4 regions of the Streptomyces sp. NPDC004752 genome follow, and region 2 is predicted to be linked to each of the others. Evidence: riboswitches for the same ligand, from Rfam matches in the RefSeq annotation. Region 2 holds a riboswitch; each other region holds the start of a gene.
The links. Region 2 has a riboswitch for S-adenosylmethionine ahead of ACWEKM_RS20240 (amino acid ABC transporter permease). Riboswitches for the same ligand answer to the same signal wherever they lie in the genome.
Positions count from the first base shown of each region.

Region 1: it holds a riboswitch for S-adenosylmethionine, as region 2 does, so the genes downstream of both, ACWEKM_RS23020 (aminotransferase class V-fold PLP-dependent enzyme) here and ACWEKM_RS20240 (amino acid ABC transporter permease) in region 2, are expected to answer to the same signal.
Region 3: it holds a riboswitch for S-adenosylmethionine, as region 2 does, so the genes downstream of both, thrC (threonine synthase) here and ACWEKM_RS20240 (amino acid ABC transporter permease) in region 2, are expected to answer to the same signal.
Region 4: it holds a riboswitch for S-adenosylmethionine, as region 2 does, so the genes downstream of both, ACWEKM_RS14235 (putative leader peptide) here and ACWEKM_RS20240 (amino acid ABC transporter permease) in region 2, are expected to answer to the same signal.

Region 1 covers NZ_JBSGBN010000055.1:15,684-19,021, reverse strand. Annotated here, with positions in the region: gene ACWEKM_RS23030 (rhomboid family intramembrane serine protease) at 1-575, shown strand, start outside; gene ACWEKM_RS23025 (Lrp/AsnC family transcriptional regulator) at 572-853, shown strand; gene ACWEKM_RS23020 (aminotransferase class V-fold PLP-dependent enzyme) at 1,078-2,472, opposite strand; SAM riboswitch class IV at 2,663-2,779, opposite strand; gene trpD (anthranilate phosphoribosyltransferase) at 2,867-3,338, opposite strand, start outside.
Region 2 covers NZ_JBSGBN010000045.1:45,791-49,128, reverse strand. Annotated here, with positions in the region: gene ACWEKM_RS20245 (amino acid ABC transporter ATP-binding protein) at 1-48, opposite strand, end outside; gene ACWEKM_RS20240 (amino acid ABC transporter permease) at 45-1,025, opposite strand; SAM riboswitch class IV at 1,382-1,493, opposite strand; gene ACWEKM_RS20235 (glutathione S-transferase C-terminal domain-containing protein) at 1,583-2,473, opposite strand; gene ACWEKM_RS20230 (putative leader peptide) at 2,588-2,707, opposite strand; gene ACWEKM_RS20225 (hypothetical protein) at 2,934-3,338, shown strand, end outside.
Region 3 covers NZ_JBSGBN010000002.1:72,907-76,244, reverse strand. Annotated here, with positions in the region: gene ACWEKM_RS01360 (alpha,alpha-trehalose-phosphate synthase (UDP-forming)) at 1-163, opposite strand, end outside; gene ACWEKM_RS01355 (glucosyl-3-phosphoglycerate synthase) at 246-1,190, opposite strand; SAM riboswitch class I at 1,349-1,513, shown strand; gene thrC (threonine synthase) at 1,532-2,815, shown strand; gene ACWEKM_RS01345 (MoaD/ThiS family protein) at 2,812-3,087, shown strand.
Region 4 covers NZ_JBSGBN010000027.1:66,131-69,468, reverse strand. Annotated here, with positions in the region: partial or broken gene ACWEKM_RS14245 (LLM class F420-dependent oxidoreductase) at 1-644, shown strand, start outside; gene ACWEKM_RS14240 (DUF1684 domain-containing protein) at 707-1,531, shown strand; SAM riboswitch class IV at 1,620-1,733, shown strand; gene ACWEKM_RS14235 (putative leader peptide) at 1,768-1,884, shown strand; gene ACWEKM_RS14230 (ABC transporter substrate-binding protein) at 2,088-3,338, shown strand, end outside.

The sequences.
Region 1 (3,338 bases), on a different contig from region 2:
AGCGGGCGTACTTCCGGCGCTGGGGTGTCGTCCCCGCGAACCTGTTCGACGGCCCGGCCGGGGAGGCGCTCACCCCCGCCACGGCGCTGTTCGTGCACGGCAGCTGGGTGCATCTGCTCGGCAACATGCTCTTCCTCTATGTCTTCGGGGTGATGACCGAGGAACGGATGGGCCGCGTGCAGTTCACCTTGTTCTACGTCGGCTGCGGCTATCTGGCGCTGATCGGTTACGCGGCCGCCAACGCCGGCTCCCAGCAGTCCCTGGTCGGTGCCTCCGGGGCGATCTCCGCGGTGCTCGGGGCGTTCCTGTTCCTGTTCCCCGGCGCCCGTGTCACCAGTCTCCTCCCCTTCCTCTTCTTCCTCCCGCTGCGCTTCCCCGCCTGGGTCGTACTGCCCTTCTGGGCGGCGCTGCAGTGGGCGGAGGCGCGGCAGGCCACCCAGGGGCCCGGGGTGGCCTACCTGGCCCACCTGGTGGGCTTCTCGCTGGGCTTCGTCCTCGCGTGGGTGCGGTTCGGGCGTCGGGCTAGAGTGAAGGCCGCCCCAGCTCCGGCTCCCGAGGGAGAGAAACAGCCGTGATCACCGCGATCGTGCTCATCAAGACCAGCGTGGACCGGATCCCCGAGATCGCCGAGCAGATCGCGGCGCTGGACAGCGTCAGCGAGGTCTTCTCGGTCACCGGCACCTACGATCTGATCGCCATGGTCCGGGTCGGCCGGCACGAGGACCTCGCCGAGGTCATCCCCGGCCGCATCAGCAAGATCCAGGGCGTGGAGGCCACGGACACCCACGTGGCCTTCCGTACGTACTCGCAGCATGACCTGGAAGCGGCCTTCGCCATCGGCCTGGACAACTAGGCGCTAAGCGCTCCGCTGGGAAAGCCGCGATGTGCCGTCGATCGGCTGCGGCGCCGTCGTGGCTGATCGCGCAGTTCCCCGCGCCCCTCCGGGGGCGTCTGCCAGCCGTTGGCTCCCGCGCCATCGTGGCTGGGCGCGCCGTTCCCCGCGCACCCCTCCGGGGGCTTCTACGTGCTGGTATGTCGTGCGGGTTCGTTCCCCGGCGGGGGCGCTTGGGTGTTGGGTCAGGCTGCGGGGACGCAGCGGCCGTTCTCCGTGTGGTACTGCCACTTCGCGCCGTCCCGGATCAGCTGCTTGACGGCGTTCACGAACCGGTCGACGTGTTCGTCGGGCGTACCCGCGCCGAAGCTGACGCGGATCGCGTTGAGGGACTTCTCGCCGGGCGCGGCCTCCGGCGCACCGCACTCCCCCTGGGACTGCGGGTCGCTGCCCAGAAGAGTGCGGACGAGAGGGTGGGCGCAGAAGAGCCCGTCGCGGACGCCGATGCCGTACTCGGCGGAGAGCGCGGCCGCGAAGTGGGAGCTGTTCCAGCCCTCGACCACGAAGGAGAGCACGCCGACCCGCGGCGCGGCGTCGCCGAACAGGGAGAGGACCCGGACCTCGGGGACCTCGGCGAGCCCCGCGCGAACCGTGTCGATCAGGTGCCGCTCGCGGGCGACCAGGGTGTCGAAACCGGCTTCCGTGAGGGCCTTGCAGGCCGAGGCGACGGCGTAGGCGCCGATCACGTTCGGCGAGCCGGCCTCATGGCGGGCAGCCGTCTCGTGCCACTCCACGGCCACGCCCCCGTCCGCCCGCCGGGTGACCGTACGGCTCGCCCCGCCGCCCGCGAGATACGGCTCGGCCGCGCGCAGCCAGTCGGCGCGTCCGGCCAGCACACCGGCACCGAACGGGGCGTACAGCTTGTGTCCGGAGAAGGCGACCCAGTCGACGTCGAGATCCCGCACCGACACCGGGTGGTGCGGGGCGAGCTGGGCGGCGTCCAGGACGATCCGGGCGCCGTGCGCATGGGCGACGGCGGCCAGCTCACGCACCGGCCACAGCTCGCCGGTGACGTTGGAGGCACCGGTGACGCAGACCAGGGCCGGGCTGTCGGGGCCCGAGCCGGTCGAGCGAAGCCGAGCGCTGGGGGAACGGTCGGCCAGTGCCGCCTGAAGGGTCGCGACGGCCTGCGCCGGGGTGCGCGGGGCGTCGAGGTAGCTGACCTGGGCGTCCTTCCAGGGCAGCAGCGAGGCGTGATGCTCGGTCTCGAAGACGAAGACCTGGCAGTCGGCGGGGAGCGCGGACGCCAGCAGGTTGAGCGAGTCGGTGGTGGAGCGGGTGAAGATCAACTGGTCGTCGGGGCGGCAGTCCAGGAACTCGGCGACGGTCGCGCGGGCGTTCTCGAACAGGTCGGTGGACAGCTGCGAGAGGTAGCCGGCGCCGCGGTGCACGCTGCCGTAGTAGGGGGCGTAGGCGGCCACGTCGTCCCAGACGCGCTGGAGGGCGGGGGCGCTGGCCGCGTAGTCGAGGGCGGCATAGGTGACCTCGCCGCCGGTGACGAGCGGCACGGTGACATCGCGGCCGAGGACGGGCAGCGGGGCGCAGAGCGACTGGGCGGAGGCAGCGGTGGAGACGGACATGGCACAACTCCCGTGAATGCAGGCGGAATTCACCACGCGAGCACAGCTGCGTCGGGCAGGGCTCGGCGTGGGAAGGGGTGAAAGGGGTACGCGGAGGCGGGGCTCTGCGGCCCTATCGCATTCGCTTGCTCACGAGAGGCTCCCTCGACGACCAGGACCCCTGGGCTGCATCACTCAGCAGAGTGCGAGGGGTCCGCGCTTGCCGCAGACCTCGCTGCCTACGGCCTGGTCTTCACCCGGGGCACCCCGCCACGGACGGAGGGTTGCCGGACAGTCGGCCGGGGCCGAATGACTGTCGCTCATGACCTGGAGACATCCTGCCACACGATCTTCTGTGCGCAAGGCGTGGTCCGCATCCTGGACCACGCCTTGAGGCACAGCGCCGTACGAGGGTTCAGGCGTGGGTGGCGGCGGCCCACCGTTCGAGCGTCCGCCGGGCCGCGCCCGAGTCGATCGACTCGGCTGCCTTGGCCATGCCGGCCCGGATCCGCTCCACCAACGGCCCGTCCCCCGGTTCCAGGGCCACCAGTGCCGCCGCCGAGTTCAGCAGGACGGCGTCCCGCACCGGGCCCGTCTCGCCGTCCAGCAGCCGCCGGGCCACCCCGGCGTTGTAGGCGGGGTCGGCGCCGCGCAGCGCCGCCACGGGCACCAGGTCGAGGCCGACCTCGCGCGGGTCGAAGACCTCCTCGGTGATCTTGCCGTCGCGCACCCTCCACACCCGGGAGGTGGCGGTGATCGTCAGCTCGTCCAGGCCGTCGTCCCCGCGGAACACCAGCGCGGACGAGCCGCGCTCGGCCAGCACCCCGGCGATGAGCCCCGCCATCCGGGTGTCGAAGCAGCCGATCGCCGAGGCGGTGACCCGGGCC
Region 2 (3,338 bases):
CACCTCCAGGGCGACGGGGGCCTGGTCGGCGGGCGTGGCGGCGGTCATACGGTGGCCTCCCGGCGCAGTCGGGCACGTAGTTCGGCGAGGCCGGAGCGGGCCCGCTGCAAGGGTGTGGGCGGCAGGGTGCGGGTGGCGCCCCGGGCGAAGTACCGCTCGACGTAGAACTGGACGACGGACACGGCGCTGGTGAGGATCAGGTACCAGACGGTGGCGACCAGCAGCAGCGGCACGATGTCACCGGGATAGGTGCTGCCCATGGTCTGCACCGCGCCGAACAGGTCGATCAGCGACACGTAGAACACCAGGGACGTGCCCTTGATCAGGCCGATGAGCTGGTTGACGTAGTTCGGCGTGATGGACCTGAGCGCCTGCGGGAAGACGATCCGGGTGAACTGGTAGCCCTTCGGCAGGCCGAGCGCGGCGGCGGCCTCGTGCTGGCCCTGATCGACGGAGAGGATGCCGCCGCGGACCACCTCCGACGCGTACGCCGCCTCGTTGAGGCTGAGGCCGACCACCGCGACCGCCATGTCGGTGGCCAGCCTCGACTCGTCGAAGGTGACGAAGGCGGGGCCGAAGGGGAGGCCGAGGCTCACCGTCCGGTACAGGGCCGAGAAGTTGTAGAGGAAGATCAGTACGACGATGAGCGGCACGGACCGGAACAGCCAGGTGTACGTCCAGCTGACGGCGCGCAGCACGGGGCTTCCGGACAGCCGGCCGAGGGCCAGCAGGATGCCGCCGAGCAGACCCAACACGGCACTGAGCGCGGTCACTTCGAGGGTGATGAGGAGGCCGTCGAGCACGGTGGGGCGCAGGAACCAGTAGCGGAAACGGTCCCACTGGTAGAAGGGGTTGGTGGCCAGTCCGTGCGCGATCTGCGCCACGACCACCAGCACGACGGCGGTGACGATCCACCGGCCGGGACGGCGCAGCGGCACAACTCGCTGGGCTGACAGGGGTTTTGACGGTGTGTCGGCTTTCGGCGGCGCGGTGACGGACACGGCGCCGCCCGGGAGTTCTGTCATGGCAGGGCTCCGGCGTGGTCGGGCGCCCCCGGGCCCGCGGCGGGACCCGCGTGGCTACGCCGACGGCGCTATGGCACGGCGCGGCACGCGGGAAAGCACGGGATGCGAGGACGGAACGGGCAGCGGCACACCGCTCGATCGGTGTGCGGCGGGAACGCGGGGGCTGGAAGTGGCGTCAGCCCCGGCGACGGGCAGGGCCCGAAGCGGTACACAGCGCGCTGCTCACGCGGAGCAGGTCGACGGCCCGGTCGGCGACGAGCAGGCCCGCGTACGGATGTACGCAGCTTCGGGAGCGGCCGATGGCCGTCCGGTCGGCTGCGTACATGTCCGTCACTCGCATTTCCGGCCCCTGTGGGCCCTCGCGCTTACCGAAAAACGTCATCCGGTCCGGTCGTCACCTGGGGCACCCCACCGCGGTGCGAGGGTTGCCGGACAGCGAGCCAGGGCTTGTCGCTGACACTCATGACCGTGCTGAGCGGTAAGTAAGGCAGTTGGGCGGACGGATGTCAACGCCCGTCCGCGGAATGGACCGGCGAATGGACCGGTGTCGGCCCTGTTCAGCCGCGCCGGGATCCGGGGGCGCCGGCCGTGTGCCGCGCCCAGTCCAGGATCTGGACGGCCGAGCCGGCCGCCTCCAGACCCGCGCAGCGGGCGTGGTGCCGGCGGGCGATGCCGTCCAGGTCGAGGTGGGCGCCGAAGGCGGGCCGGGCTGCCAGCCGCCGGGCGTGCGCCCACAGCGCCGGGTGATCGGCCACGCGGTGCACGGCGGCGGCGTCGAGGTGGTGGCGGTGCACGGTGTCGAGTTGCACCAGGGCGACCCACAACTCCACGTCGGCGGCGGTGAGTCCGTCGCCGACAAGGAACTCCCGCCCGGCGAGCCGTCGTTCCAGTCCGGCCAGCGTGCCGAGCAGGACGTCGAGCGCCGCGGCCCGCTCGGCCGCGTCCGCGCCGACCCGGCCCGCGCGCTGCGCGGCCTCCTCGATGCCCTGCGCGCACCGCCGCTCGACTTCCTCGATCTCGGCCTCGGCGCCGCACGGGTAGAGCCGGTCGCGCCCGTCGCCGAAGCAACGGTCGAGGTCGCGCAGGATGTCAGGGGCGTGAGTGCTGACGATGCGCCCCGACCAGTCGTCGCTGAGCACCGGCGCGAGCGCCGGTCCGGTGTAGCGGTGCGCGCTCGCCTCGTACAGCGGGCGCAGCGCCGAGTGGCCGCCGCCGGGACAGTCGGGGACGGCGGTGAGGAAGGTGACCGGACAGATGTCGTGGAGGGCGAGGAGGCTGTGGCCCACGGCGATCCGCAGGCCGTCGCGGCAGGCGGTCGTGAGGTGGAGCCGGTAGCGGCGGGGCACGGCGTAGTGGCCGCTGCGCGCGTCCCGGCCGATCCTGCCCCGGAAGGGGGCGGGCCGCTGGACGCGCGGGAGGGCGGCGAGCGGCGTGCTGAACGTGGACATGCGTCTCCCCGGATGCGAGCGCGCGGACGTACGCGCGGTGGAAGCGTCGTCGGTCGGTGGGTGCGAGGGACCCGTGGGTGCGAGGGGCTCCGGTCGGCCGGGAGCGAGGGACGGTCAGCCCGGGAGGCTGAGCGCGCTGCAGACCCGCAGCAGGTCGATGTGCCGACGGGAGGTCAGCAGCGGGAGCGACGGTGCACGGCGGCTGCGGCCGGTGCTCGTCCCACGGCGCCCCATCATTTCCCTACCTTTTCACTAGGATTCCCCTTCTGGAGTGTCGATCCGCGTCCACGGCGCCGTCAAGGGGGCGTCCACTCCTAGAACTGGGACACCCGGCGACGTGCGCCGAGGGACCCGGCGCGATCTGCTCTCCCGCTCACCCGAACGGCCCGGTTGCGCTGGTCGGTCGACGTGCCCGGTGGTGGCGTGGAGGGACGTACCGCGTTTCGAGGAGGCAGTCCCGATGAACCGTTCGTCCCGTCGTCCTGTGCGTGTCCTCGCCTCGGTCCTGGCCGCCGGACCACTGCTGGCCGCGGGTGCCTGCTCGGACGTCGGCGGGGCCTCCGGCACGGTGTCCGTCTCCCCCGCCGCCGAACGGCCCGCCGGGACCTCCCCCGCCGCCGAGCGGTCGCCGAGCGCGTCCGCCACTCCCGCGCTCACCAGGGCGGGCGCGAAGGCCGCGCTGATCACCGCGGCCGACCTTGAGGACGACTGGACGCAGGCGAACGACGCGGCCTCGTGGCGGGACAAGTTGCTGCTGGGCAAGGTCGACGTCGCCGCGTTCCTCAAGACGAAGGGCGCCGCGGCCGACTGCCAGAAACTTCTCGACGGCCTGTACTCCGACAGCCTGCTGGGCCGCACACCCGGC
Region 3 (3,338 bases), on a different contig from region 2:
ACACCCACAGCGCGTCCGCGTCGGGCCCGATCGCCGAGAGCCCGGAGACCAGCCCACCGCCGCCCCGCCGGGCGACCAGCGTGCCGTCCTGCTGGACGGTGTACGAGACCGGGCCGCGGTTGGACGCGACCAGCACCTGGGCAGCACCCTGCGTGGAAGCCATACGCCTCAACCTAGCCCGGCCCACAAACGCTCAAACGTACGGTCGGCTCCCCGGGTGGGCCGAACACAGCACACCTTCGGCTTCAGGCCACCCGGCGGGCGGCGTACTCCGCGATCTCCACCATGGGCGGCCGTTCCTCGGTGTCCACCGGGTGGGTGCGCGGCTCGAAGCCGTCCTCGCCCCGTTCGAACTGGGTGAGGGAGGGCCGCACGAGATGCCCGCGGGCCAGCCGCAGCTGGGCGGTGCGGTAGATCGAGGCGGCCATCCGGCCCAGCGCCTGCCCGTCCTGGTGCCGGTGCTTGCGCACGCCGACATCGACCTGGGCGAGGGCGTCCAGGCCCACCAGGTGCAGGGCGTCGATCAGCATGCCCAGTTCGACGCCGTATCCGACAGGGAACGGCAGCTGCTCCAGCAGCGAGCGGCGGGCCGCGTACTCGCCGCCGAGCGGCTGCACAAAACCGGCCAGCCGCGGCCAGTGCATATTGAGCAGCGGGCGGGCCATCAGCTCGGTGACCCGGCCGCCCTGGCCGGCCGCGCCGGCCAGCGGCCGGTCGTACATGGCTTTGACCAGGTCGATGTCCGGGTCGGTGAGCAGTGGGCCCACGATCCCGGTGACGAAGTCGGTGGAGAACTCCCGCAGGTCCGCGTCGACGAAGCAGACGATGTCCCCGCCGGTGACCAGCAGCGAGCGCCACAGGACCTCGCCCTTGCCGGGTGCGGCGGGCAGCCGCGGCAGGATGGCGTCGCGGTGCTCCACCCGGGCGCCCGCCGCGGCGGCCACCTCGGCGGTGCGGTCGGCGGACCCCGAGTCGACGACGACGATCTCGTCGACCAGCGGCGCCTGGCGCATGAGGTCGTGCCGGATGACCGCGACGATGTCGCCGACCGTCTCCTCCTCGTTGAGCGCGGGCAGCACGACGGAGACCGACTGGCCCGTGCGCTGTTTCGCGGCGAGGATGGTGTGCAGCGGGCGGTCGGTCACCGACCAGGAGCGGGTGGCCAGCCAGCGCTCGACTTCTTCCAGCACGGTCGGCTGCTCCTCACTGTCGTGATCACACCGGGCGCGGGTGTGATCCATCTCGCGGTTCGGACGACTATCTCAACTGTCCTGGCCTTCGGTTACAGTCTTGAACAACGCGGATGGCCATCGCATGTCGGGGCCATTCGGCGTTCACAACCGCATACAGCTCATCCAGAGGGGCAGAGGGACACGGCCCGATGAAGCCCCGGCAACCCTCCAGTCGGTACTCGTAAGGATCGCTGCACCAGTCGATCGTTTCCGCGAGGCTCCCGGCTAGGGAAGGTGCCAAATCCGTCTCACGGCGAGATGCGTCGTGAGGAAGATGAGGAGAAAGGGCCTCGCCTCACATGGCTGTGCAGACCGTTGCAAGCACCACGAACCAGTCCGCGAACCTCGGTCCCGCCGCGGCCTTGAGCTGCCGCGAGTGCGGCCACCGGGTGCCACTCGGACCGGTGTTCGCCTGCGAGGAGTGTTTCGGCCCGCTGGAGATCGCCTACGACTTCTCGGCGTACGACACCGAGGAGCTGCGTCGGACGATCGAGGCGGGTCCCGCGAACATCTGGCGCTATGCGCCGCTGCTGCCGGTCCCCGCGGACGTGGCCGCAAAGCCCAATCTGAACCCGGGCTGGACCAAGCTGGTGCAGGCCGACAACCTGGCCCGCGAGCTGGGCGTCACCGGCGGCCTGTATGTGAAGGACGACTCCGGCAACCCGACGCACTCCTTCAAGGACCGGGTGGTCGCCCAGGCGCTGGAGGCGGCGCGCGCCTTCGGCTTCACGACCCTGTCCTGCTCCTCGACCGGCAACCTCGCCGGGGCCGTCGGCGCCGCGGCGGCCCGCGCCGGACTGCGCTCCTGTGTGTTCATCCCGCACGACCTGGAGCAGGGCAAGGTCGTCATGGCCGCGATCTACGGCGGTGATCTCGTCGGCATCGAGGGCAACTACGACGACGTGAACCGCTTCTGCTCCGAGCTGATCGGCGATCCGGCCGGCGAGGGCTGGGGCTTCGTCAACGTCAATCTGCGGCCGTACTACGCGGAGGGCTCCAAGACCCTGGCGTACGAGATCTGCGAGCAGCTCGGCTGGCGGCTGCCCGACCAGATCGTCGTCCCGATCGCCTCCGGCTCCCAGCTCACCAAGGTCGACAAGGGACTGCGGGAGCTGATCGCGCTGGGCCTCGTCGAGGACCGGCCGTACAAGATCTTCGGCGCGCAGGCCGAGGGCTGCTCGCCGGTGTCCACCGCGTTCAAGGCCGGTCAGGACGTGGTCCGCCCGCAGAAGCCGAACACCATCGCCAAGTCCCTGGCGATCGGCAACCCGGCCGACGGCCCTTATGTGCTCGACATCGCCCGCCGCACCGGCGGCGCCGTGGAGGACGTGACGGACGAGCAGGTGGTCGAGGCGATCAAGCTGCTGGCGCGGACCGAGGGCATCTTCGCGGAGACGGCCGGCGGCGTCACCGTGGGTGTGACGAAGAAGCTGATCGAGGACGGTGTCCTCGACCCCGCGCTCACCACGGTCGTCCTCAACACCGGCGACGGCCTCAAGACCCTCGACGCGGTGGCCGGCACCGGCCTGACCGCCACCATCCGCCCCAACCTGGACTCCTTCCGAGAGGCTGGCCTCGCATGAGCGTGACCGTTCGCATCCCCACCATTCTGCGTACCTACACGGGCGGCCGGGCCGAGGTGAGCGCCGAGGGCGCCACCCTCGAAGAGGTCATCGCCGACCTGGAGAAGAACCACACCGGCATCGCCGCGCGCGTCCTGGACGACCAGGGCAAGCTGCGCCGCTTCGTCAACGTGTACGTCAACGACGACGACGTCCGCTTCGAGCAGGGCCTTCAGACCGCGACGCCGGACGGCGCGGGCGTGTCCATCATCCCGGCCGTGGCCGGCGGCTGACGCTCCCTTACCTTCGATAACTCCCATTACCGACTGTTCATCCGATGGCCCCCTCCGTGAGAGAAACGGAGGGGGTCATTCAGTGGGGTTGAGCGCGGTAGAGTTGGGGAACGCGTTCCCGGCCTCCCGGGGCGCAGGCCCCGGATTCACTCCGTGCACCCGCCAAGAAGTCGCCAAACTCCCCGCTTTCTTCGCGGCTTTTGCTCCTTTTATGGAGCCCGACTTGCCCTGAATTCTGATGAATTCTCAAT
Region 4 (3,338 bases), on a different contig from region 2:
CTGGCCCTGGGCACGAAACTGCTGACGGAGACCGGCTTCGGCCTGCCCTTCGAACGCCCCATCGCCCGCCTGCGTGAATTCCTCACCGTACTGCGGCAGTTGACCGAGACCGGCACGGCCGACTTCCACGGCGAATTGCTCACCGCGACCACCCCGGTCCCGGCGCGGTACCGGGTGCCGAGAGCGGTGTCCCCCTGCTGGTCGCCGCGATGGGGCCGCAGGCGCTGCGGGTCAGCGGTGAGCTGGCGGACGGGATCCTGCCCTACCTGGCGGGACCGCGCGCCCTTGCGGAACACATCGTGCCCGCCCTGACCGCAGCCGCCGAGGCCGCCGGCCGCCCCGCGCCCAGGATCGTGGCCCTGGTGCCCGGCGTGGTCACCGACGACGTGGAGGCGGTGCGGGCCAAGGCCACCGAGAGCCTCGCGTTCTACGAACAGATCCCGTCCTACGCCCGGGTCATCGAGCTCTCCGGCGGCCGGCGGGCCGCCGACCTGGCCGTGATCGGCGACGAGAAGGCCGTCGAGGCCGAGATACGCCGTTACCGCGACGCCGGCGCCACCGAGGTCGTGTTCTCGGGCACCGAGATCGCGGGAGAAGCCGACCGCCGAGGCACCTGGCGACTCCTCGGCGAACTGGCTCGCTGAGCACGCCGGTCGAACCGACGGCCCGACCGGCCCCCCTGCACCCCCGTGACGAAGGAGTACCCATGACCAGCGAGGCCACCACGACCGACTTCCGTGCATTCACCGAGAACTGGCTGGAGTGGTACCGCGCCCAGGAGGCCCGGCTCGCCAGCCCGCACGGGTTCCTGGCGATCACCGGCCTGCACTGGCTCGACGACCGGCCCCAGCGCTTCCCCGACGCGCCCGGTGCGTGGCGCACCGGCCCAGACGGGGTCGTCGTAGACCTCGACGACGGCGAGGAACTGGTCGTCGACGGAACGCCGGTGCACGGGGAACACCACTTCGGCGTGCTTCCCGAACGCGGCGGCGTCGACGCGGTCTGGGGAGACGCCGTCATCGAGGTCGCCAAGCGCGGCGGCAACGACATCGTGCGCCCCCGGCACCCGGACGCGCCGCTGCGTACGGCCTTCACCGGAACACCCGCGTACGCCCCCGACCCGCGCTGGGCCGTGACGGGCCGCTACATCCCCTTCGACACGCCACGGCCGACCACCGTGGGCGCCGCCGTCGAGGGCCTTGAGCATGTGTACGACGCTCCCGGCAGGGTCGAGTTCGAGCTGGACGGGCGCCCGCTGTCGCTGACCGCGTTCCCCGGCCCTGGCGCGGACCGGCTGATGGTGCTCTTCACCGACGCGACCTCCGGGGTCACCACCTACGCCGCCAACCGGGCCCTGCCCCTGGAGCCGCCCGCCGCCGACGGTACGGTCGTCCTGGACTTCAACCGCGCCGCGAACCTGCCATGCGCCTACACGGACCTGGCCACCTGCCCGCTGCCCCCGGCCGAGAACCGGCTGCCGGTGGCGATCGAGGCCGGCCAGAAGATCCCCCGCGAGCGCGGCGGTTCCTGAGCCGGACCCGGTGCCGGTCCGACTGCCCCAGCAGGGCGTCGATTTCCGGCATTGACGTACGACAAGAGCCCTCCGTACGATCACGAACGGCATTGAGTGCCAGCGTCAAGCCCTGGCTCGCTGACCGGCAACCCTCCCGCGCGGTGGGGTGCTCCAGGTGAAAGCCCGGCGGGATCACCGACGATCCCCGCAAGCGCGTGGCCCCGTGACCGGGGCCGGAAATGTGGAGGACCGGCATGCGGCACGGTGGTGACCTCAGCGCCCGCTTCGCCGACGCCACCGTGTTCTCCCGGCTCTCGCGTCGGCGCCACATCGACCTCAAGCGCTCGACCAGCTGCCTCTGTCAGGCCTGACGGCCCCTTCCGCCGCCGGTCGTAGTCCGGCACGCACCGGCCGTCACCGCAGCCGCCTGCGGCTGACCCCCGCTCCGCCCTGGTCCCTGTCTGCACAGCGCTTCCCCGCCACCGGTCTTGTACCGGCCAGGGCCGCACACCCATGCACGGTTGTGCCTTGTACGGCGCCTCCATGCCTGGTGACACGAGTAGGAGAACCCTCCGTGAACGCACTTCCGGCTTTCAGAGCCCCCCGCTGGGCGCCCCTCGCCGCCCTGCTGACCACCAGTGTTCTGCTGACCGCCTGCGGTTCGGGCGACGACTCCGATAGCGGAAGCAGCCGGCCGAAGTCCGGTGGCACCCTGACCTTCGCGGTGAGTTCCGACGTCGGCTGCGCGGATCCACAGCAGGTCGGCAGCAACGAGAGCATCTACTCGGTGCGCCAGACCGTGGACTCCCTGACCGACCAGGACCCCAGGACCGGCAAGATCGTGCCGTGGCTCGCCAAGAGTTGGGACATCAACGCCGACGCCACGGAGTTCACCTTCCATCTGCGCTCGGGCGTCACCTTCAGCGACGGCTCCCAGCTGACCGCGCAGGTGGTCAAGGACAACTTCGACGCGGTGCCGAAGCTCGGCGCCCTCGGGGTCCTCGCCCAGGGCTATCTCAGCGGCGTCAAGAGCACCACCGCGGTAAACCCGCTCACCGTCAAGGTGACCTTCAAGGAGCCCAACGCCCAGTTCTTCCAGGCGACTTCGACCCACTCGCTGGGCATCGAGTCGTCGGCGAGCGTGAAGAAGACCCCGCAGCAGAAGTGCAGCGACGGTGTGATCGGGTCGGGGCCGTTCGTGCTCAAGCAGTACGTCCAGAACCAGTCGATCACTCTGGCCAAGCGCACCGGCTACGACTGGGGCTCCTCGCTGTGGTCCAAGAAGGGCGAGGCATACTTGGACAAGCTGGTCTTCAAGGTCGTCCCCGAGGCGGGGGTGCGGGCCGGCAGCCTCCAGTCCGGGCAGGTGGACGCGATCAGCAGCGTCGGCAAGGCCAACGAGGCGGCGCTCGGGGGCGGTCAGGTCACCCTGCTGCGCCGGGCCAACCCCGGTGTGGTCTTCGGGCTCGGCGTCAACAACTCGCGGCCGCTGCTGAAGGACGTGAAGGTGCGTCAGGCGATCCTGGCGGCCATCGACCGCAAGCAGATCGCCGACACCGTGTTCCCGACCGGCACCCAGCCGGCGACCAGCGTCCTGGCGCACACCACGCCCGACTACACCGACCTCTCCTCGGACCTCGCCTTCGACGCGGCCAAGGCGAAGTCCCTGCTGGAAGCGGCCGGTTGGAAAGCCAGCAGTGACGGCATACGCGCCAAGGACGGCAAGAAGCTGAGCCTGACCATCAGCTGGTTCCCCAACGCCGCCACCAACCAGCCCGCACTGGAGCTGGTCCAGCAGCAGCTGAAGGCCGTCGGGATCGACGTG